DNA from 3 places in the Novosphingobium sp. 11B genome. Region 3 is predicted to be linked to each of the others. Evidence: predicted binding sites of a transcription regulator. Region 3 holds the regulator's gene; each other region holds the start of a gene.
What was found. Region 3 encodes LexA, which represses DNA repair genes until DNA is damaged. Its sites were predicted from a motif close to GTTCCNCNCTTGTTCT; they were not measured.

Region 1 (7,486 bases), on a different contig from region 3:
CGACCAGTCGGTGCAGCACTTCGAGGAGTTTGCGCACGTCTTCGAAGTGGAGGCCGGTGGTGGGTTCGTCGAGGATGTAGAGCGTCTGGCCGGTGGAGCGGCGGGCCAGTTCCTTGGCCAGTTTCACGCGCTGCGCCTCGCCGCCGGACAGGGTCGTCGCCTGCTGGCCGACCTTGACGTAGCCGAGGCCCACCTCGTTCAGCATGTGCATCTTGTCGCGGATGGGGGGGACGGCCTTGAAGAATTCTTCGGCGTCCTCGATCGTCATGTCGAGCACGTCGGCGATGGACATGCCCTTGAACTTCACTTCCAGCGTTTCGCGGTTGTAGCGTTTGCCGTGGCATTCCTCGCACGTCACGTAGACGTCGGGCAGGAAGTGCATCTCGATCTTGATGAGGCCGTCGCCCTGGCAGGCTTCGCAGCGTCCGCCCTTGACGTTGAAGCTGAAGCGGCCGGGCTTGTAGCCGCGCGCTTCGGATTCGGGGAGGCCGGCGAACCAGTCGCGGATCTGGGTGAAGGCGCCGGTGTAGGTCGCGGGGTTGGAGCGCGGGGTGCGGCCGATCGGGGACTGGTCGATCTCGATCACCTTGTCGCACTTTTCGAGGCCGGTGATCTTGTCGTGCGCGCCCGCGATCACGCGCGCGCCGTTGAGCTGGCGGGAGGCGCCGGCCTGCAGCGTGTCGATGGTGAGCGAGCTTTTGCCCGAGCCGGACACGCCGGTCACGCAGCAGAATGTGCCGAGCGGGAACTTCGCGGTCACGCCGGTCAGGTTGTTGGCGCGGGCGTTCTCGACGGTGACGAAGTGGCCGTTGCCCTTGCGACGTTCCTTGGGCACCTCGATCCGGCGGGTGCCGTTGAGGTACTGGGCGGTGAGGCTTTCCTTGCTCTTGAGCACCTGCTTGAGCGTGCCTTCGGCAACCACCTGCCCGCCGTGGACGCCCGCGCCGGGGCCGAGGTCGACCAGATAGTCGGCGGTGCGGATGGCGTCCTCGTCATGCTCCACCACGATCACGGTATTGCCGAGGTCGCGCAGGCGCTTGAGGGTTTCGAGCAGCATGTCGTTGTCGCGCTGGTGCAGGCCGATGCTGGGCTCGTCGAGCACGTAGAGCACGCCCGAGAGGCCCGAGCCGATCTGGCTGGCCAGGCGGATGCGCTGGCTCTCGCCGCCCGACAGCGTACCCGAGGTGCGGTCGAGGTTGAGGTAGTCGAGCCCGACGTTGTTGAGGAAGCCGAGGCGCTCGTTGATCTCCTTGAGGATGGCCTTGGCGATCTGCTGCTGCTGGTTGGTGAGCTTGCCTTCCAGCTGCCCGAACCACGCAAAGCCGTCCGCCACCGAGAGGCGCGCGGCGTCGGCGATGTCGCTGCCGGCGATCTTGACCGAGAGGGCCTCGGGCTTGAGGCGCTTGCCGTCGCAGGTCTCGCAGGGCTGCGCGGTCTGGTACTTGGACAGTTCCTCGCGCATGAAGGCGCTGTCGGTCTGCAGCATGCGGCGGTTGAGGTTGCCGATGACGCCCTCGAACGCCTTGTTGACGGTGTATTCCTTGCGCCCGTCCTTGAAGGTGAGCGGCACGGCCTTGCCGCCGGTGCCGTAGAGGATCACCAGCTTGATCTCGCCGGGCAGTTCGTCCCACGGCGTCGTCAGGTTGAAGCCGAAGTGCGCGGCCAGGCTGGAGAGCACCTGCATGTAGTAGGGGCTGGGCGGGTTGGACTTGGCCCAGGGCACGATCGCGCCCTGCTTGAGCGTCAGGTGCTCGTTCGGCACGACCAGCTGCGGGTCGAACAGCAGCTTCTCGCCAAGGCCATCGCAGGCCGGGCAGGCGCCTTGCGGGGCGTTGAAGGAGAACAGGCGCGGCTCGATCTCCTCGATGGTGAAGCCGCTGACGGGGCAGGCGAACTTCTCGGAGAAGACGATGCGGTTGGCGGGCAGGCCGGCGCCTTTCAGGTTCTTGCCCTGCTCCTCTTCCTCGCGGCCGGGGACGTTGCCGTCGGCCATGTCGGCATAGGCCAGCCCTTCGGCCAGCTTGAGGGCCTGCTCGAAGCTGTCGGCAAGGCGGGTCTGGATGCCCTCCTTCACCGCGATGCGGTCCACCACGACCTCGATGTCGTGCTTGTACTTCTTGTCGAGCGCGGGGGCGTCCTCGATGGCGTAGAACTCGCCGTCGATGCGCACGCGGGTGTAGCCCGCCTTCTGCCACTCGGCGAGTTCCTTGCGGTATTCGCCCTTGCGGCCGCGCACCACGGGGGCGAGCAGGTAGAGGCGCGTGCCTTCCGGCAGCGCCATCACCCTGTCCACCATGTTGGAGACGGTCTGCGCCTCGATCGGAAGACCCGTGGCGGGGGAATAGGGAATGCCCACGCGCGCCCACAGCAGGCGCATGTAGTCCCAGATCTCGGTCACCGTCGCCACCGTCGAACGCGGATTGCGGCTGGTGGTCTTCTGCTCGATCGAGATGGCGGGCGAGAGGCCGTCGATATGCTCGACGTTCGGCTTCTGCATCATCTCGAGGAACTGGCGCGCATAGGCCGAGAGGCTCTCGACATAGCGGCGCTGCCCCTCCGCATAGATCGTGTCGAAGGCGAGGCTCGACTTGCCCGAGCCCGACAGCCCGGTGATGACGATCAGCTTCTCACGCGGGAGCGCAATGTCGAAGCCCTTGAGGTTGTGCTCGCGCGCGCCGCGCACGGTGATGTGGGTGAGACTCATGGAGGCGGTATGTTCCAGATTTGTTCGCGCCATTCAAGAGGCGCCGGGCGGTTTGCCCATAGATGGGGCACAGCGCGCCAAGGGCAAGGGCGTTCCCGGGCGTTGGATGATCCCGCGCTGCGACGAGCCGGGGCTGCGCGGGGGCGGACGGGAAACCCGCAAGGCCCCCGCACGTTTTGCGTTTCGACCCAGCGCCGCATTCGTGCGGCCTCGCAGTTTGAGGAGAACGCCATGCGCGCCATGCGCAAACTCGCACCGAAGATCGCCGCCGCAGCGGCCGTCGCATTCATGCTACCGTCCGCCGTCATGGCCGGGGATACCGGGAAACCGGCCGCCAGCGCGCCGGAGCCGGGAAATCCCGAAGCACGGCGACAGATGCTGAACGCCCGTGAAGCCGCCGCCGCGCAGGAACAGCTCGCCCGCAATGAGGCCAGCCGGTCCCAATACGACGCCGCGCTCGCCCTCAACGACATGAAGACCGCCCGCGATGCCGCCGCTTACGACGCGACGCTCGACCGGCACGATGCGGTGGAACAGGACTACCGCGCCGACCGCAAGCAGTGGGAAGTCAGGAACCCGGCGTGCTGGAACGGCAATGCCGTGAAGTGCCCCGCCGATCCGCAGGCTCCCGGCTCCGGCGGGCGCTGACCGCTTCCGCCGAGGCTTCACCCCGCGACGAACCGCCCGTCGCAAGCCCTTTGCATCCCCGCGATTCTGAAGGCAGATAGCGCCTGTCGGGTGCGCCGATCAGGCTCAGGGGATTCAGGAAAATGGGGGCTTTCGGGCTGTTCGGGCGCGTGGTGGCGCTTTTGCTGTTGGCAGGCTTCGCCGCGCCGGTTCTTGCCGACGATCCGCGCGATCCGTCCATGACGCCGGACGCCGTCGCCCGCGACGCCGCGACCATCCGCCGCCTCAACCGCGAGCAGCTGGACTACGTGCGCCGGCGCGACGCCAGTTATGCGCAAGGCTGGCGCGACTACGATACGGCGCGCGCTCACCCCGATGCGGACCAAGGCGATTACGCTGCCGATCGTCGTGACTATGACGCCGCGCGCGCCGACTATGCCGAAGAGCGCCGCCGTTACGAGCACGACATGCGCGAATGGCGCGAGGACGTCGCCGCGTGCCGCGCGGGCTATTACGAGCACTGCGCGCGGTAAGACCGGATACGGCCATCCTTGTGGAAAGAGCCCGCCCCCGCATTGGAGCACGGACGCTCGGGGGCTAGGACGTGAACTCATAAACAGCACCATCGAGGCGCCGGAATGGCGAACAACTCGGGCGGAAGCGTCCGCCGGAAGGGCTGGTTGCCCTTCCAAGGCCGCTTCGGTTCGAGATGGAAGCCATTCCGGCGTCCCGAAGGGATTTGACCAAAAAGGCCCAGCGCCGCGTCGACAGGCCTTGAAATATCGACATATTCCTTCGCCCTGCCTCCTTGCGCTGAGCCATTTTGCCTCAAACCTCGATGGTGCTGTTTATGAGTTCACGTCCTAGTCTGCCCGCCATGCCCGGCCTCATCCGCAGCGCCCCCTTACGGAACATTGCCGTTCTGTCCCTCGTCGCCATGCTCGCGGCATGCGGCGGCGGGGTGAAGTACCGCCCCGTCAGCGACGTGCCCGTCCGCATCGGCCCTCCCTACAAGGTGCGCGGCGTAACCTATACTCCCGCCGCGCAGCCCGGCTACGACATGCTCGGCTATGCGACGTGGTATGGTTCGGAAAGCGGCAACCAGGTCGCCAACGGAGAACGCTTCCGCCCCGGCTGGATCACCGCCGCGCACAAGACGCTGCCCCTGCCCGCCTATGTGGAAGTCACCTCGCTCGACACCGGCAGGCGCATCATCGTGCGTATCAACGACCGCGGCCCGTATGGCGAGAGCGCGCGCATCATCGACCTTTCGCGCGGCGCAGCGGAGGAACTGGGCATCCGCACGCAGGGCAAGGCGGCGGTGCGGGTCCGCGCCATCGAGCCCGACGAGAAGGACCGCGCCGCGCTGCGCAAGGGCAAGACCGCCAGGTCGCTCGCCCCGGTCCCGGCCCGCACGCTGTCCAATCTGCAGGAACAGTTCGCGCGCGGCGTCGGCACGCGCTGAGGGAACCGGACGCAAGCGCTGCGCGTTATCTCTCCAAAGGAGAGAGATGATGACTTCAGGCGCCGAAATTCCGTTCCGTCGCAGCCGTTTCGCCCGTGGCACGGGATCGCTGCTGTTCGACCGCCAGCGCGAGATGCACCAGCGCGAAGCGGAAAAGCGCGAAGAGCCCATGCGCATCTGGTCGAAGGGCCACTTCGTCGAAAGCTGACGCTCACCCCAGCGAAAGCGCACGCGCTCCCGGCTCGCCCAACCAGCGGGCCGGACAGCCCCAAACGTTCCGGATGACGTCTTCGGACAAGGCGTGGCCGGGCTCTCCGTCAGCGGCGATCCGTCCTTCGTGCAGCACCATGACGCGATCGGCGTAGTTCATCGCGGTTGCCAGGTCGTGCAGGACCAGCACCACGCCGCGGCCCTGGCGGCCTTGCTCGCGCAGGCGCCCCATCAATGCGAGCGCATGGCCGAGATCGAGATTGGCCAGCGGCTCGTCCGCCAGCAGCCAGGCCGGGCCAGTCGCCAGCACCCGCGCCATCAGCGCCCTCGCCCGCTCACCTCCCGACAGCTGCGAGACGGGCCGTTTCCGGAATGCCTCGAGGTCCATCGTCGCGATCGCGGCATCGATCGCGGTCCGCCCACCGCCCGTCCCTGTATCCTGCCAGGGTAGGCGACCGAGCCCGACCAGCACTTCGACCGTGACGTCCCACGCCACTTCGGGGGTTTGCGGAAGATAGCCGATGCACTGCGCGCGTTCCCGCGGCGGCACCGCATGCATCACTCGCCCGCCCAGCGCGGCAACGCCGGTATCGGGCTCCACCAGTCCCGCCAGGCAGGACAGCAGCGTCGACTTGCCCGCGCCGTTCGGCCCGCAGATCGCAGTGACTTCCCCCGCATGGATGGTCATCGTCAGGTCGCGCAGCCGTCCCGCGATGCCGAGCCCCACCGTGTTCAGCGTCCCGGTCATGCCAGCCCCCGCCGCATGCGCAGCAGCAGCGCAAGGAAGAACGGCGCGCCGATCAGCGCCAGCGCAATCCCCAGCCGCAGCTCTCCGCCCGCAAGCGGGAGGACGCGGCAGCCGGCATCGGCAACGAGCAGCAGGAGTGCCCCCGCCAGCGCGCTCGGCACCAGCAGCGAGGACGGCCGCCGGTCGGTCAGCGGCCGGACGAGATGCGGCACCATCAGTCCGACGAAGCCGATCACACCCGCCACCGCAACCGCCGCGCCCACCGTCAGGCCCACGCCCGCGATCATCAGCGCCTGTTGCCGCCTCGGCTCGAAGCCCAGCGAACGGGCCGCCGCCTCGCCCAGTGTGAGCGCGTCGAGCCCCCGCCCGGCCGCCAGCAGTACGCCGAGTCCCAGCAGCGTCAACGGCCCGGCAATGACGACCTCGCGCCACGAACGGTCGGCCAGCGCGCCCATCAGCCAGGTCACGATCTCGCTCATCGCGAACGGCGTGGGCGAAAGGCTGATCGCAAGGCTCGTCAGCGCCCCCGCCAGGCTGGAGATCATCAGCCCCGCCATCGTGAACAGTGCGACGCCCGCCTCACGCCCCGCGATCAACGCCAGCAGCGCCATCGCCCCGCCCGCGCCGACGAGAGCGAAGACCGGCAGCAGCCAGACCGACGCGGCATAGCCGGTCCAGAAGCTCAGCACTGCACCCAGCGCCGCGCCCGGCGCGATGCCGAACAGGCCCGGATCGGCGAGCGGATTGCGCAAGTAGCCCTGCATCGCCGCCCCCGCCCCGCCAAGTCCGGCGCCGACGATCAGCGCCAGCAACGCGCGCGGCAGGCGCAAGTACAGCAGGATAACCGAGGCATTGTGCGTGTCGGACGCAAAGGGATCGATCCACACTCGCCCCGCCAGCAGCGACAGCGGCACGGCGAGCGCGAGCAGGACGACGAGGATCGGAATCAGGCGGCAGTTCATGGATGAAGGTCTGCCGTTGTGCCGGGTGCTTCGACAAGCTCAGCATGAGCGGAGCTTGTGCGATTCCCCTCATCCCCGCTCACCCTGAGCTTGTCGAAGGGCCCGAGATGACCTCGGGACCTGGGGTTATCGAGAGATCGCCGCACTTGCGCGAACCGCGCCAGTGCCTTGGGCACGGTCGGCCCGCCGCACCAGATCAACGAACGGTCGAGCGGCGCGCGGATCATGCCCCGGACTTTGGCGAGAGCGGGATGACGCAGCATCCGGTCCTCCTCGCCGGCGGGCGAACCCACGGTGAAGACCACGCGCGGCGGATCGGCCACCACGCGTTCCAGCGGCAGGTAATCGGCCTGGGCAAGCCCGCGCGCGGCAGCGGCGTTGGCGAAGCCGGCGCGGCGCATGAGATCGGCGATCAGCGTGTGGTCGCCTGCGACGATGCCCCCGGATTCCCACAGCAGCGCCTGCACCGGCCGCACGCCGGTCGGCGGCTTGGCACGGGCGACGGCAGCCTCCATCCGCCCGGCCAGTTCCTCCCCTTCCGAACGATTGCCCGCCAGCTTCGCCAGCCGCCGCACTTGCGCGAGCGCTTCGGGAAGGTCGGCGGGAAGCGGCTCGAGCACGACCTCCAGCCCCATGTCGCGCAGGGCCTGCGCGGTGGCCGGCGGCGTGTAGCTGCTCGCCACCACGACATCGGGTTCCAGCGCGACGACATCCTCCACCGCATCCGACACTTCGGCGAACTGCGCGGCGCGGGCGAGATCCATCGAACT
Region 2 (5,763 bases), on a different contig from region 3:
CGGCCCCAGCCGTGGCGGGTCATCGGATAGGCAACCACGTCCGGCGTGCCGTCCGCGAAGACCAGCCGCGCGCCGACGAGCAGGCGCAGCCCGCTTTTGGCCCGGCCCATCTCCTTCCATGCGCGATGGGCGCGGACCACGCCGGCCACCGTATTGCGGTCGGCGATGCCGATGCCGGTCATGCCCATCGCCAGCGCACGCGCAACCATCTCCTCCCCCGGCGAGGCGCCGCGCAGGAAGCTGAAGTTGGTGGCGGTGACCAGTTCGGCGAAGTTCACGGAAACAGGCCGTGGAGATACCAGCGCGGGTCGGGCTTCTCGCTGAACAGGCCGTGGCGGAAGATCCAGTAGCGGCGGCCCGCGCCGTCCTCGATGCGGTAGTAGTCGCGCGTCTCGCCCGCAGCACCGGGCATGTGGCCGCCGCGTTTCAGCCACCATTCCGCGCCGATCCGCTCCGGCCCCTCGGCCAGCGTGACGTCGTGGAGGCGGCCTTTCCAGCGGAAGCGCTGGGGCGGGCTGTCGGGGACACCGGCGATCACCTCGACCGGTTGCGGCGGATCGAGTAGCAGCAGCGGGCGGGGCGGCATGTCTTCGGGCTCCGGCCATGGGGCGCCTCGCAGGCGCAGCGCAGGAACCAGCGCCTGCGCCTTCTCGGGCAAGTGGCGGTCACGCGGGATCAGGCGGCGCACGCTGTCCTCGCCCAGCCGCACGCTGAGCTGGTCCACCAGCGCCGAAACATTATCGGCGTTTTCTTCCTTGCCGCTCTCAAGCAGGATCTGGCGCGAGGGCAGGTGATCGGCGTGGAGCACCGCCAGGGTGATCGCATCGAAGCCGAAGCCGGGGTCGAGCGGGTCGGAAAGCGTGTCGATCCGCTCGCGCAGCAGGCGCATGACGGCGGCGGGATCGCGCACCGCAAGGCCCGTCTCCACCACCAGCCGCCGCCGCTGGTTGTCGCTGCGGTGGAGCGTGACCGCCCAGCGCCGCCCGCCCAGTTGGCGCTGCTCCATCGTGCGCCCGGCCTGCGCGAGCATGTCCTCGACCACCTCCAGCGCATCGTCGGTGCGGCCCAGCGGTTCGGGAAAGCGCGTCTCCAGCCGGATCGGCTCGGTCAGGCGCACGGGGATGACCGGGCTGCCGGTCTCTCCCAGAATGGCGCGTAGGCGGCTGACCGCAAGCTCCCCGAAACGCGCCGCCAGCCCCGCCATCGGCCGCGCGGCAAGATCGCCCAGCGTCTCGAGGCCCGCGCGGCGCAGACCGGAAAGCGCGCCCTCGTCCAGTTCCAACGCGGCGACCGGAAGAGTGCGAACGTCGTCCTTCCCACCGAAGCGGGCAAGCGCACGGGCGGCGGCAGAGTGAGGCGCGAGGGCGTGGCGGGTAGTCGGACCGACATCCTTCACCACGCGGCGCACCAGCGCCTCCTCCCCGCCGAAGAGGTGCGCGCAGCCGGTGACGTCGAGCAGCAGGCCATCGGGCGCATCGAGCGCGACGAGCGGGGTAAAGGCGATCATCGCCCCCGCCAGCTGCTCCAGCACCCGCGCGTCGGCGATGGGATCGTGCGGCGCGGTGGCAAGGTCCGGGCTGCGCGCCCGCGCATCGGCGAGGGTCATGCCGGAAGACAGGCCCTGCCGCATCGCGGTCACGTCCACGGCAGCGAGGCGCAGCGCCTGTCCATCGCGCGCGACGAGAGCCTGCGGGGCGTCTGTGTCAGGCAGTACGCCGGAGCGGCGCGCGCGCTCGCACGGCAGAAAGGGGAACCACAGTGCCAGGTAGCGGCGGCCCGCGCTCTTCGGTGCTGGGCCGGGTGTCGAGGGGGAGTTCGCGGAAACCGCCATGGTCTTCATTCCATTCCAGCCGCCAGCGCTGCCCCGCCGGGCCGCCGCGTCTGCGTACGAGTTCGACGAGCAGCGTCGCGGCCCCCGGCGCGCGCATCTCCAGCGGGGTCGAGGGGGCGCTGGAAACCGTCCAGCGGGTATGTGCGGCGCTGGAGCGCGGCTCGGCATCCCCGCGCAGGATCACCACCGGGATGCGCGAGCCTTCCGCCGCAAGGATCAGGCGGCGACTGGCGACGAGGTCGTATTCGCGCATCGCCCCCCAGCTTTCCATCAGTACCGCCGCCGGACCGCTGCTGCGCGCCGCGTCCAGCCCCGCGCGCAGCAGGGCAGCATCATTACGGGCATCGACGATCACCAGCCGCGCCGGGTCCACGCCAAGCGCGCGCAGCCCCTCCCCGCACGGCACGAAACCCGCGCCCTTGCGGCGGGGGCGCAGCAGGAGGACGGGGCGCGCCTTCTCTGCGTCCACCATGCCGAAGGCGAAAGCCAGCGCCGAGGCCCAGTCCTCGGCCTCTGCATGGACCTCGTGCAGCTGCGCCCGGGCGAGGCGTGGGAGCGTGCCCGGGGGCGGATCTTCGATACAGGCGGGGGCCTGAGGGCGGGACATGGGACGGGCCTTACGAATCGGGAATTATGTTCTTCTTATGTTCCCATTCTGGAGGCAGGTCCACACCGCCGTTCGATCCCCGCCGGAAAGGCCGTAAGCACATCCCGTCATCCCCGCGAAGGTGGGGATGACGAGGATAGGTGGATAATCGCGCTAATTGGGGGTCAAGCGATTGCCGCGATTGCCTTCATTCTCAGTCCCGCGAACCGTTCCACCGTGTCTGCCGCCTCGCGCACCGGGCAACGCGTGCCGAAAGTCGGCGTGCCGTCAGCCAGCCACGCGATGCCGTCGATGGTGTAGGTCATGCGCTCGCGCTGCTGCTGGACGTAGTCCCCGTGCGCCGCGAAGGCGCGCTCGATCGCGGCGACGGGGTCGGCGTCGGGGGCGATCACCTCGCCGAAGTGCCACATCGCGTAGTCCTCGCTGTCCTGCCAGTCGACGCCCTTGGCATCGACGAACAGGCACGGGCGCGGGCGGACGAGGAATTCGTAGACCTGGCTGCTGACGTCGCCCACGTAGAGGTCCGCGCCCAGCGTATATGTCATGTCGTTGCTGCGCGCCGAGCCGAGGTCGACGATCACCTGCCCCGGGATCGCCAGCGCCTCCCACGCGCGCCGCTTCGCCGCCGACCATCGCTTCGCCAGCCGCACGTGCGGCGCGACGACGAGGTTGTAGCGACCGTCCGCCGCCACTGCCGCGATCAGCCCCCGCCCGAACGCCTCGATCGAGGAGAGCTTCTTCGAGAAGTGCGGGTTGTAGAGGATCGTCGGCCGCGCGTTGTCGAACAGCGGCGGCCGGGCCTGCGCATTATCGAGCACGGCGGCCAGCTTGACCGGGCCGGTGACGGTGCAGTCCTGCGCTCTCACGAAGCCCGCTTCAACGAGGCGATCGCGGTCCTTGCGACCTGCCAGCATGACGTGATCGAACAGGCGGAAGCGCGGCTCGAAACCGACCGCGCGGTCGCCTGCTCCGTGGGGGATGTGAAGGATCGGCGGGCAATCCCCCGGCAGGCGCTTGAGCATGGTGGAGGTCCGCTCGGCGCAGAGGATCACCGCCGCATCGCGCAGCCGCATCGCCCAGAGCGTAAGCCGCACGAACTTGTGCATCGAGGCCGGCAGCAGCGCAGTGACGGCGGGCAGGCGCATGACGACGATCTCGGGCGCCGCGCCCTGCCCTGCATAGGCCATGGCCGCCGCCACTTCGGCCTCGGCGGAAACGAACAGGCGTACCTGCCCCGGATGACGGCGGGCAAGCTCACAGGCGACCGGCACGATATGGCCGAACTGATGCGCGCCGCCGATGGCAAGCACGTGGATACGGGAATGGACGTTCCGGGAGGGCATTGCGCCTCGTTACAGCAGTGATGTGGAGCGACTCTGGAACATTCGTGCAGATTTGCCCATGTCCGTCCGAACTCGGCGATGGCCGGCGTCGGGGATAATCCCGGTCGCCGCAGGCAGATGCTTCTGGTCGAAAAAGGATACGAACAGCAGATCCCCCTCTTGCGAGGGGAGCCCGAAGGCCATGATCAGTGCTGTTCGAATACTGCCTGGTGCGGTCGAGAAGACTCGAACTTCCACGGGCTTTCGCCCACAACGACCTCAACGTTGCGCGTCTACCAATTCCGCCACGACCGCTAAATCTTGGAGCTGGATTTGCATCCGCTCCGGGGCAGGAGCGCGCCACTAGCGCACGAATCCGGACCCGGCAAGTGAGTCTTGCAGATTATTTTCATCCTGCGTCATTTTCCTTCCTCCGGACCGAGAATGCGCCGCTTCATCCGGTGGATGGCCAGCCACACCCCCGCAAGCACCAGCGGAGCCAGCAGCGCGGTGCCCACATGGGCGTGAATCCTCAGGCCCAGTTCCTCCACGCCTTCCAGTACCTTGGCGATCAGGCCAAGCGCGTAGTAGCTCACCGCGACGACCGAGAGCCCCTCCACCAGCTGTTGCAGGCGCAACTGACGCGAGGCGCTGCGCTCCATCGAGGCGAGCAGCAGGCCGTTCTGGTTCTCGATTCGCGTCTCGATTCGCACCCTCAGCAGCGCCAGTGCCTGCGACGTGCGCTGCGACAGCTGCTCGGCCCGGCGGCGATGCGCGGCGCAGGTCCGCACGGCGGGCAGGAAGCGGCGCTGGGTGAAGTCCGCCAGCGAGACTTGCCCCGGGATCGCGGCGATGTTGAGTTCGGCCAGCCGCTCCTCGACGATGGTGGCGTAGGCGGCGGTCGCGCTCATGCGGAAATCGGAGGCGCTGGCCTGCGCCACCAGTTCCATCGAGAGGCGGGTCACGTCCTCCAGCAGATCATCGTCGGTGACTTCGGGGCGGGCGACGGCGCGGTTGGTTTCGCCCAGCATCGCCTCGATCCGGTCGAGCGCGCGCCAGCCCTCACGCGCAACAGGCAGGCCGAGCAGCGCGAGGTTGCGGTAGTTGCCCAACTCCTGCAGCCGCTGCACCGTGCGCGAGAGCGCACCGCCCCCGCCAATGGGCGCCATCCCGCACGCCGCCGCGAGAATCACCCCGAAGCCGTCCTCGCGCAGCCGGAAGTCCGACCAGATCCGCGCCTGCCGTTCTCCGGGCGCATCGCCGATGTAGCAGGTGACGAGGTCGTCCGCCGCGAAGCCGAGTTCGGGCAGCAGCGCCAGCGCCGCCGCCTCATCCTCGACCAGCTGCACGCGCGAGGCCCGGATGACCTTGCCCGGCAGGCTCCCCGCCCATGCCAGCGCATCGCTGAGAGCGGGCCGAATCGCCGCGCCGCCGGTCACGAACAGCGTCGTCGTGCTCGCCTCGCTGTGCCGCTCCCATGTGAAGGCGAGCCCCGGCGCGAGGGTCCCGGAAAGATGGCGAGGCCGACTGCACGGCTCTATCGGCCCGGCCGAAGGCAGCGCGCGCATCGCCGCCAGTTCCTCCTCGCGGTCGGCGGCATCGAGCACACGCACGAACTGCACGATCGAGGCCGGCGCGCGGACCAGAGGCCAGCGTCGCAAGTGCATCTCGCTCACTACCATGCGGCGCAGTTTGTGCTCGTTCAGCAAGTCCGCTCCCCCTTTTGCCCGGCGCCAGACTGCGCCTGCGGGGCGGAGGCGGACAAGTGACCCTTGGTACGATGCCGCTTGGTCGAATATCGGCCCGGTCCAAAGTCCAATATCGACCCGCCATGCCCCGTGCGAAAGCGACAGGCCACAGGACAGGCATAACGGGAGACATGACATGAACATCAGGCAGAAGCGCATGGGCCTCGCCGCTGCGGGAGCGCTGGCGCTGGTGGCCTGCTTCGGCGGACAGGCCGCGCTGACATCGACCGCAGAGGCCGCCCCCGCCGCTCCGGC
Region 3 (9,237 bases):
CAAGGCCGCCGCGCTCAAGATGCAGGCCGCGATCCGCAAGGGCCAGTCGATCGAGCAGGTCATGGCTGCCTCGGGCAAAAAGCTGCCCGCGCCGCAGCAGGTCTCGATGTCGCGCCCGACCCTGGCCGCCGCGCTGCAGTCGGGCCGTCAGGTGCCGCCGCCGGTCTCGCTGATGTTCCACATGGCCAAGAACACCGTGAAGGTGCAGTCGGCCGAGGGTGAGCGTGGCTGGTTCGTCGTCCAGCTCAAGGACATCGTGCCAGCCACGATCGATTCGCCCGACATGATCCGCCGTGCCCAGACCGAACTCGGCCAGCAGCTCGGCCAGGGCTACGCCTCCGCGCTCGGTGCCGCGATGCGCAAGGACGTCGGCGTGAAGCGTCACGACGATGCCATCACCGCCGTGCGCGACCAGCTCGCCGGCACCGCCGCCACCAACTGAGCCGAAGCGAGGGGTGGCAGCAATGGAGCGCGAATTCGACCGCAAGGCGACGCTTGAGCAACTGGCGCAGGGCAAACCCGCGCTGGTCTGGCGCAAGCTCGTCGCCGACACCGAAACGCCGGTTGGCGCCGCCCTCAAGCTGATCGAGGACGGGCGCGGCGACTTCCTGCTCGAATCGGTCGAAGGCGGCGAGACGCGCGGGCGCTACAGCCTGCTCGGCCTCGACCCGGACCTCGTGTTCCGCGCGAGCGGCGGCGAGGCCTGCGAGATCAACCGCGCATGGCAGGCCAACCGCGAGGCGTTCGCACCGCTCGGCGGCGGCACCCTCGCCGAACTGCGCGCGCTGGTCGAGACCTGCCGCTGCGAGGTTCCGGCCGCGCTGCCCAAGGCTCTCGCCTGCCTCGTCGGCTACTTCGGCTACGAGACGATCGGCCTTGTCGAGAAGCTGCCGCGCGCGCCGCAAAGCCCCCTCGAAGTGCCCGACATGCTGTTCGTCCGCCCGTCGCTGATCCTGATCTTCGACCGGCTTTCGGACGAACTGTTCTGCGTTGCGCCGGTGTGGCCGGAAACGGGTGACGCCGCTCTGGCCGTCGACCGCGCCGCCGAGCGCATCGACGAAGCCCTGCGCCGCCTCGCCGCTCCCGCACGCGTCGTGCCTGTCGCCACCGATCTCGCCGAGCCGGTGCGCACGCCCGTCGTCGCGCCGGAAGACTACAAGGCGATGGCCCTGCGCGCGAAGGACTACATCGAGGCGGGCGACATTTTCCAGGTCGTGCTGGCCCAGCGCTTCACTTGCGAATTCCCGCTCCCGCCGCTGGCGCTTTACCGCAGCCTGCGGCGCGTGAACCCCTCGCCGTTCCTCTATTTCCTCGACCTGCCCGGCTTCGCGCTGGTCGGCTCCAGCCCGGAAATCCTGGTGCGCGTGCGTGACGGCGAAGTCACCATCCGCCCGATCGCGGGCACCCGTCCGCGCGGCGCCAGCCCGGCCGAGGACAAGGCCAACGAAGCCGGCCTCCTCGCCGATCCCAAGGAGCGCGCCGAGCACCTGATGCTGCTCGACCTCGGCCGCAACGACGTCGGCCGCGTCGCCGCTGCAGGCACCGTCGAGGTCACCGACAGCTACACCATCGAGCGCTACAGCCACGTCATGCACATCGTCTCGAACGTTGTCGGCCGGCTCGACACCGCGAAGCATGATGCCATCGACGCGGTCTTCGCGGGCTTCCCGGCAGGCACCGTCTCGGGCGCGCCCAAGGTCCGTGCCTGCGAGGTCATCGCCGAACTGGAGCCCGAGACGCGCGGCCCTTACGCGGGCGGCGTCGGCTACTTCGCGCCGGACGGTTCGGTGGACAGTTGCATCGTCCTGCGCACCGGCCTGCTCAAGGACGGCGTGCTGCACGTGCAGGCAGGCGCAGGCATCGTGGCGGACAGCGACCCGGCCTACGAACAGCGCGAATGCGAAGCCAAGAGCGGCGCCCTCTTCGCCGCCGCGCGCGAAGCGATCCGCGTGGCCGGGGAACCCGGGTTCGGGCAGTGAGCGCCTTCACGACTGAATACCGCTATCCCGATTATCTGCACGCCAACCGGCTATATCTGCTCCGACAGTGGCTGACATTGCGGTCGGCCCTGTTCTTGCTGGCGCTGTTTGTGACCGTCTCCGCGCTGAACGTCGGCGCTTATGCCGGGTCCCTTCTTTCAAGGATCGGCGCATCGGCATTGCATTCACTGGCCTATTTCGTTGGAGCCGGAGTGCTGCTCGCGATCGGCTTTTTCTATTCGTTGCCCCGCACGGCCCTTACCCATTGGCAGAAAAACGATCTTGCCGGAAATGCCGCCAGCTATCGGATGCAAGGCGACGGCTTCACCGTGGCCAGCCCCTCGGTCGACCTGAGCCTTAACTGGAAGGACTTCCGCTGGTGGACCGAAGACGATCGGCTTCTCCTCGCCAAGCCTGAAGCTGGCTGCACCATGATATGGTTGCCCAAGGACCAGGTTGGCAACGACATTCTCGACAGCTTTCGCGAAGGCTTCGGGCGGTGTCAGGTCAAGCGGATCTGATCGCATGCGAACGCCCCTAGCCCTCGCAGCTTGCGCGATCCTCGCCGCCTGCTCCGCCGACGAACCCGCAGCCAAGCCATCGGCCCCGCCTCCTCCGCCATGCCAGGGCGCGAGCTTCGAGGGCGCCAGCTTCACGCACTGTACCGCCGTGCCGGGTCGTCACACCATTCACACCGTCCTCGGCCCCAAGGGCGGCGCGCCGTATCGCAGCCTCTCGCAACTCGCGGTGGACCGCCCGGCGCGCAGCCACGAAGTTGCCTTCGCGATGAACGGCGGCATGTTCGACGCCGATGGCAAGCCGATCGGCTACTACGTCGAGAACGGCGAGAAGCAGCATGCCCTCAATACCAACGAAGGCTGGGGCAACTTTCACCTCAGCCCCAACGGCGTCTTCTACGGCGACGCGGCAGGCAACTGGCATGTCCGCGCCAGCGACGACTTCGCAAAGTCCGTCACCGACCGTCCCGATTTCGGCACCCAGTCCGGCCCGATGCTGGTCATCTCCGGCAAGCTGCACCCGAAGATCGACGATGACGGCACATCGCTGAAGCTGCGCAACGGCGTCGGCATCGATGACAAGGGCCGCGCCCATTTCGTCATTTCCGACGAGCCGGTATCCTTCGGCAAGCTCGCGCGCTATTTCCGCGACGCGCTGAAATGCGACAATGCGCTGTTCCTCGACGGCAGCGTATCCTCGCTCTGGGACCCCGAACATGGCCGCGTCGACGGCGGCCCTCCGCTCGGCCCCTTGATCGTCGTCGAGAAAAGCGCAAAGGCGAAGTCATGATCCTCGTCATCGACAATTACGACAGCTTCACCTGGAACCTGGTCCATTACGTGATGGAACTGGGCGCCGAAGTGGAGGTCGTGCGCAACGACGCGCTCAGCGCAGGCCAGGCCATTTCCAGCGGTGCGAAGGGCTTCCTGATCTCGCCCGGCCCCTGCACCCCCAACGAGGCGGGCATCAGCCTCGACCTCGTCGGCGCGGCAGCGGACGCGGGGATGCCGCTCCTCGGCGTGTGCCTCGGCCATCAGTCGATCGGCCAGTATTTCGGCGGCAAGGTCGTGCGCGGCGGGCTGATGCACGGCAAGACCTCTCCTGTCACGCATGACGGCACCGGAGTCTTCGCCGGGCTGCCCTCGCCCTTCACCGCGACGCGCTATCACTCGCTGATCGTCGAGGATATCCCTGAGACGCTGGTGGTGAACGCCCGCTCGGACGACGGCCATGTCATGGGCTTCCGCCATGCGAGCCTGCCGATCCACGGCGTCCAGTTCCACCCGGAAAGCATCGCCACCCAGCACGGCCATGCCATGCTCGCGAACTTCCTGCGTACTTGCGGTATCGAGGCCAAACTGCCGGAACGTCTGAGCGCATGACCCTTCCCGACCCTCTCCACCCGATCGCCGAGGACGAGGCCCAGGCAGCCTTCGCCGCAATCCTCGACGGCGAAATGCCCGAATCCGAAATCGCCGAGTTCCTCGTCGCCTTGTCGGATCGCGGCGAGACCGCCAGCGAAATCGCGGGCGCGGCTCGCGCCATGCGTGAGCGGATGATCCCGGTGAAGGCGCCCGCAGGCGCCATCGACGTCTGCGGCACCGGCGGCGACGGCTTCCACACCCTCAACGTCTCGACCGCCGTTTCTCTGGTGGTCGCGGCTGCGGGCGTCCCCGTCGCCAAGCATGGTAACCGCGCTGCCAGTTCCAAAGCGGGCGCCGCCGATACCCTCGAAGCGATGGGGCTGAACCTCGACCGCGCCGTCGAGACTGCAGAATCCACGCTCGCCGAAATCGGCATCGGCTTCCTGTTCGCCGCGCGCCACCACCCGACGATGGGTCGGCTGATGCCGCTGCGCAAGTCGCTAGGCCGCCGCACGATCTTCAACCTGATGGGGCCGCTGGCGAACCCGGCGCAAGTCTCGCGCCAGCTAGTCGGCATCGCACGCCCGGCTTATGTGCCGATCTACGCCGATGCCCTGCTGCGGCTTGGCACCGAGCACTCGATGGTCATTTCCGGTGATGAGGGCCTCGACGAGTTGAGCCTCGCAGGCGGCAACGAAGTCGCGGATATTCGCGGCCGGGAACTGTCGATGCGCCGCGTCGCTCCGCAGGATGCCGGTTTACCGACGGCCGCAGTCGATGCCATTCGCGGCGGCGACCCCGCCTACAACGCCCGTGCCCTCAACGACCTGCTGATGGGCGCTCCCGGCGCCTATCGCGACGCCGTCCTGTTCAATGCCGCAGGCGCGCTGCTTGTGGCCGGTGAAGTGGACACCTGGGCCGAGGGCGTCGAAGAAGCGGCAGAAACGATCGACAAGGGCCTCGCCAAGGCTTTGCTCGACTGCTGGATCGCGGCAACCCGTGCCTGACGAGGATTCCATGTCCGATAAACTTACCGAAATCTGCGATACCAAGCGCGAGGAGGTCGCCGCCCGCAAGCCGCTGGCCACGATCGCCGATCTCGACGCCCGCGCTGCCATGCAGACGCCCCCTCGCGGCTTCGAGGCGGCACTGCGCGCCAAAGCCGCGACCGGCTACGCCTTGATTGCAGAAATCAAGAAAGCATCGCCTTCCAAAGGATTGATCAGAAGCGACTTCCAGCCATCACAGCACGCGGTCGCCTATGAGCGGGGCGGCGCCGCGTGCCTGTCCGTGCTCACTGATGCTCCCTACTTCCAGGGCCACGAGGATTTCCTCATCCAGGCCCGCGCCGCCTGCGGCCTTCCGGTGATCCGCAAGGATTTCATGGTCGATCCCTGGCAGGTCGCCGAAGCGCGCGCGATCGGTGCCGATGCCATCCTCATCATCGTCGCCGCACTGGACGACGTACTGATGGCGGAAATCGAAGCCGCTGCGATCGAGCGAGGCCTCGACTGCCTCGTCGAAGTTCACAACGAACCTGAGATAGAGCGTGCAAGTCTTTTGAAATCGCGCCTTATTGGCGTGAACAACCGCGACCTGCGACGTTTCGCCACCGATATCGGCACGACTGAGCGCCTCGCCCCGCTGGCGCCGGAAGGTACGCTGCTGGTGAGCGAAAGCGGCATCAACGTCCATGCCGATCTGGTACGCCTGTCCTCGTGCGGCGCCCGGACATTCCTCGTCGGCGAAAGCCTCATGCGCCAGAACGATATCGAGGCGGCGACACGCGCCCTGCTCACCGGAGCCTGAACGCCATGGGTTCGCGATGAACAAGTCCCTCACTCACATCGACCCGGACGGCAACGCGCGCATGGTCGACGTTGGCGCCAAGGCCGAGACGCAGCGCATCGCCGTGGCGGCCGGGCGCATTTCCATGAGCGCGGATGCCCTTGCCGCAATCCGCGCCGGGAATGCTCCGAAGGGTGACGTGCTGGGAACCGCGCGCATTGCCGGCATCATGGCGGCCAAGCGTACGGCCGATCTCATCCCCATGTGCCACCCGCTGCCGCTCGATGCCGTAAACCTCGACTTCGCTTTCGAGGATAATGCTATCCGCGTCATCGCGAAGGCTTCGCTGACCGGTCGCACCGGGGTAGAAATGGAAGCGATAACAGCAGCTTCTATCGCACTTGTCACAATTTACGACATGGCCAAAGCGCTCGACAAGGGCATGGTCATCGGAGACATCCGCCTGGTCGAGAAAATCGGCGGTAAATCAGGCCATTGGAAGATGGACGGATGGACTGAATGAACGGCTCCGCGCCGCTCTCTCTGGAGGAGGCACAAGCTCGCCTCCTCGCGCTCGTCACCCCGCTGTCGATAGAGCGTGTCGACATCGAAGGCGCGCTCGGCCGTTACCTGGCTGAACCGCTGCACGCCAGACGCACGCAGCCCTCCGCAAATCTGTCAGCCATGGACGGCTACGCCGTCACGGCAGGCGACCTGCGCGGCCCCTGGAGGATCGTCGGTGAAAGTGCCGCCGGGCATCCTTATGCCGGCCCGCTCTCGCAAGGAGAGGCAGTCCGAATTTCGACGGGCGCGATGCTGCCGCCCGACGCGGCGGCCGTCATAATCCAGGAAGACCTGACACGCGAGGGCGCGAACCTTATACTCTCGGGCGAGCCGCCCGCACCGGCGCACAAGCACATCCGCCATTGCGGGATGGATTTTGCCCAGGGCGTGGAAGTCCTGCCCGCTGGTCTGCACATCGCGCCCGCGCAGATGGCGCTGGCGATCGCGGCCGGCCATACGCACCTTCCCGTGCATCGCACACCGCGCCTGACCGTGATCGACAGCGGCGACGAACTCGCCTCCGATCCGGAGCGCTGTGCACCGCACCAGATTCCCGCCAGCAACGGCGCGATGCTGACGGCCATGGCGCGTTCGCTGGGCGTGGATGCGCGGCGTATCGGCCCGGTGCCCGATACGATCAAGGCAATAACCTCCGCTTTCGAAGCATCCGCCGATGCCGACCTCATCGTAACGAGCGGCGGCGCTTCGGTCGGCGATCACGACCTCATTCGTCCGGCACTCGAAAGCTGGGGCGCGGGCATCGATTTCTGGCGTGTCGCGATCAAGCCCGGCAAACCAATCCTAGTCGCCACCCGCGACGTGGCAGGACGCCGCCAGATCGTGCTGGGCCTGCCGGGGAATCCGGTCTCCAGCTACGTCACCGCTTACCATTTCCTGCTCCCCGTCCTGCGCGCGATGCAGGGGGCTGCGCGCCCCTTGCCCATGCGGCTGACGGCCCGGCTGGCCATGCCGCTGCGCGCGAGCGGACGCCGCCGCGAGTTCCTGCGCGGTTGGTGGGACGGAGAAAATGTGACGGTAAGCCCGCTGCAGGACAGCGGCGCCCTGTCGTCCCTGGCGGCAAGCAACGTGCTGGTCGATCGGTCGGCGCTGGCCGGTCCGGCACAGGCTGGTGAAGAAGTCCGGATATACTTGCTCCAGAACGGCGGTATTGCCTGAAGTATCGGCAATTGGTTGCTTGATTGTTCCCTCAATGTTCACTACCAGAACAAACGCGATCAGGGTTTGCCTGGTTCGGAGGTCACGAGAAGGCAGCGACATGTTGACGCGCAAGCAGCACGAATTGCTCCGGTTCATCCAGGTCCGGCTTGAGGAGACAGGCATCTCCCCCAGCTTCGAGGAGATGAAGGAGGCGCTCGACCTCAAGTCCAAGTCCGGTGTTCACCGACTGATTTCCGCACTGGAAGAACGCGGCTTCATCCGCCGCCTTCCCAACCGTGCACGTGCGCTCGAAGTCTTGCGCCAGGCCGATGACACGGGAAGCAAGGCCCTGCGTCCTTCTGCAGCGAACAGCAATGATGGATTGGCGCGTCCGCAGACGCCGCGTCGTTCCGTCGAAGCCGCCAACGACGTTATCGAGATCCCGCTGCACGGGCGTATTGCCGCAGGTGTGCCGATCGAGGCTCTCGAAGGACAGTCCATGTTGCCTGTCCCTGCCGCCCTGCTTGGCTCCGGCGAGCATTACGCGCTCGAGGTCTCCGGCGACTCGATGATCGAGGCGGGCATTCTGGATGGTGATTTCGCCCTCGTGAAGCGCACGAATGCCGCTCGCGACGGCGAGATTGTCGTTGCCCTGATCCGCGGGGAAGAGGCGACCCTCAAGTACCTTCGGCGCGAAGCGGGAATGGTGCGGTTGGATCCCGCAAATGCCGCTTACGAACCGCAGATTTACGGTGCGGACGAAGTGGAAGTCCAAGGCAAGCTCGCCGGCCTGCTTCGACGGTACAACTGACACGGCCACGCTGCGCCATGAAGGCCTTGGCGCAGCAGCAACCGGTAATTACTGCGATTTGCGCGGCGCAGGAGCATTCCTGTAACGGTGAACAGGCCGGGGACGCCACCAGCCGTGTTCACCTTGGGTCTGGGCTACCGTATCGATACGGGCCTTGCCCAGATATACCGCCAGCCCGCCGGTCTGCCCAAGCGATCCTCGATCTGCCTTGAACCAGCGCGGCTTGCAACTGCGCGGCAGCCAGCGATCCGATATGACGATGTCGCTGCGTTCGCATGCAGCGGCGAGCGACCGTTCCGCAACGGCATCGCGGCCCCGCGAAACCAGCACATGCCACGTGGTGCCGGAGCGCCTGACCGGCAAGGCGCAGAAATCACGGTTGCAGCGAGCACCCGGGAACTTGTCGAACGTGACCGGATCGGCCTCGATCCCGGCGAATTCCATGAGATTGTCCCGGGCGTAGCCGCTTTCGCTGTTTCGAAGCAGGTAAAGCCGTTTCCCGCCATCTTCGACCAGCCCGACATGACGACCATCTCCGGACACCAGCATGTCCGCCGCCGGTGCGGTCGCCAGCAAGAACACTCCGACCGAGGCGATCGGTAGCCCGGCCCAGCGAATGCGGCCGCTCCAAAGGCCCATCCACAGACCTCCCGCGACGAAAAGCAGGAATGCCCAGGTGTCTGTACCGGGAAGCAGGTTCACAGCGCCCGGTCTCGACGCGAACCAGCGGGCCAGGCCGACCAGCAGGTCTATCGAGATTCCGGCGAGCCACCAGACCGGCCCGCCCAGCCCGGCGATATCGAGGACCAATGCACAAGCCAGCAAAGGCATCACGACAAAGGTAGACAGCGGAATTGCCGCTACGTTGGCCAGCGCTCCATACACTCCGGCGCGGTGGAAATGATACAGGCCGATCGGCATGAGCGCGAGGTCGATGACCACGCCCGTCAGCAGCAGGAGGGCAAGATGGCGAAGCCCGGTCATGGCAAGCCCTTCGTCGCGCGGTCCAAGGAAGTGCCGCACGGGCTTGGCCGTACTGACGGCGATCAGCGCC

Region 1: the regulator LexA is predicted to act here: its motif matches at 2,716-2,731, upstream of uvrA (excinuclease ABC subunit UvrA).
Region 2: the regulator LexA is predicted to act here: its motif matches at 2,467-2,482, upstream of ACYPYD_RS22235 (ImuA family protein).

What each region holds. Positions count from the first base shown of each region.
Region 1 covers NZ_BAAILP010000047.1:682-8,167, forward strand. Annotated here, with positions in the region: gene uvrA (excinuclease ABC subunit UvrA) at 1-2,704, opposite strand, end outside; gene ACYPYD_RS04075 (hypothetical protein) at 2,936-3,352, shown strand; gene ACYPYD_RS04080 (hypothetical protein) at 3,475-3,864, shown strand; gene ACYPYD_RS04085 (septal ring lytic transglycosylase RlpA family protein) at 4,209-4,796, shown strand; gene ACYPYD_RS04090 (hypothetical protein) at 4,846-5,004, shown strand; gene ACYPYD_RS04095 (ABC transporter ATP-binding protein) at 5,008-5,754, opposite strand; gene ACYPYD_RS04100 (FecCD family ABC transporter permease) at 5,751-6,716, opposite strand; partial or broken gene ACYPYD_RS04105 (ABC transporter substrate-binding protein) at 6,713-7,486, opposite strand, start outside.
Region 2 covers NZ_BAAILP010000247.1:62,306-68,068, forward strand. Annotated here, with positions in the region: partial or broken gene ACYPYD_RS22225 (PHP domain-containing protein) at 1-278, opposite strand, end outside; gene ACYPYD_RS22230 (Y-family DNA polymerase) at 275-1,765, opposite strand; gene ACYPYD_RS22235 (ImuA family protein) at 1,704-2,438, opposite strand; gene ACYPYD_RS22240 (glycosyl transferase) at 2,603-3,781, opposite strand; tRNA gene ACYPYD_RS22245 (tRNA-Leu) at 3,989-4,075, opposite strand; gene ACYPYD_RS22250 (DUF3422 family protein) at 4,180-5,469, opposite strand; gene ACYPYD_RS22255 (c-type cytochrome) at 5,645-5,763, shown strand, end outside.
Region 3 covers NZ_BAAILP010000332.1:56,570-65,806, reverse strand. Annotated here, with positions in the region: gene ACYPYD_RS27535 (peptidylprolyl isomerase) at 1-442, shown strand, start outside; gene ACYPYD_RS27530 (anthranilate synthase component I family protein) at 465-1,979, shown strand; gene ACYPYD_RS27525 (YcxB family protein) at 1,976-2,500, shown strand; gene ACYPYD_RS27520 (phosphodiester glycosidase family protein) at 2,505-3,287, shown strand; gene ACYPYD_RS27515 (anthranilate synthase component II) at 3,284-3,880, shown strand; gene trpD (anthranilate phosphoribosyltransferase) at 3,877-4,869, shown strand; gene trpC (indole-3-glycerol phosphate synthase TrpC) at 4,880-5,671, shown strand; gene moaC (cyclic pyranopterin monophosphate synthase MoaC) at 5,688-6,173, shown strand; gene ACYPYD_RS27495 (molybdopterin molybdotransferase MoeA) at 6,170-7,390, shown strand; gene lexA (transcriptional repressor LexA) at 7,491-8,183, shown strand; gene ACYPYD_RS27485 (ComEC/Rec2 family competence protein) at 8,232-9,237, opposite strand, start outside.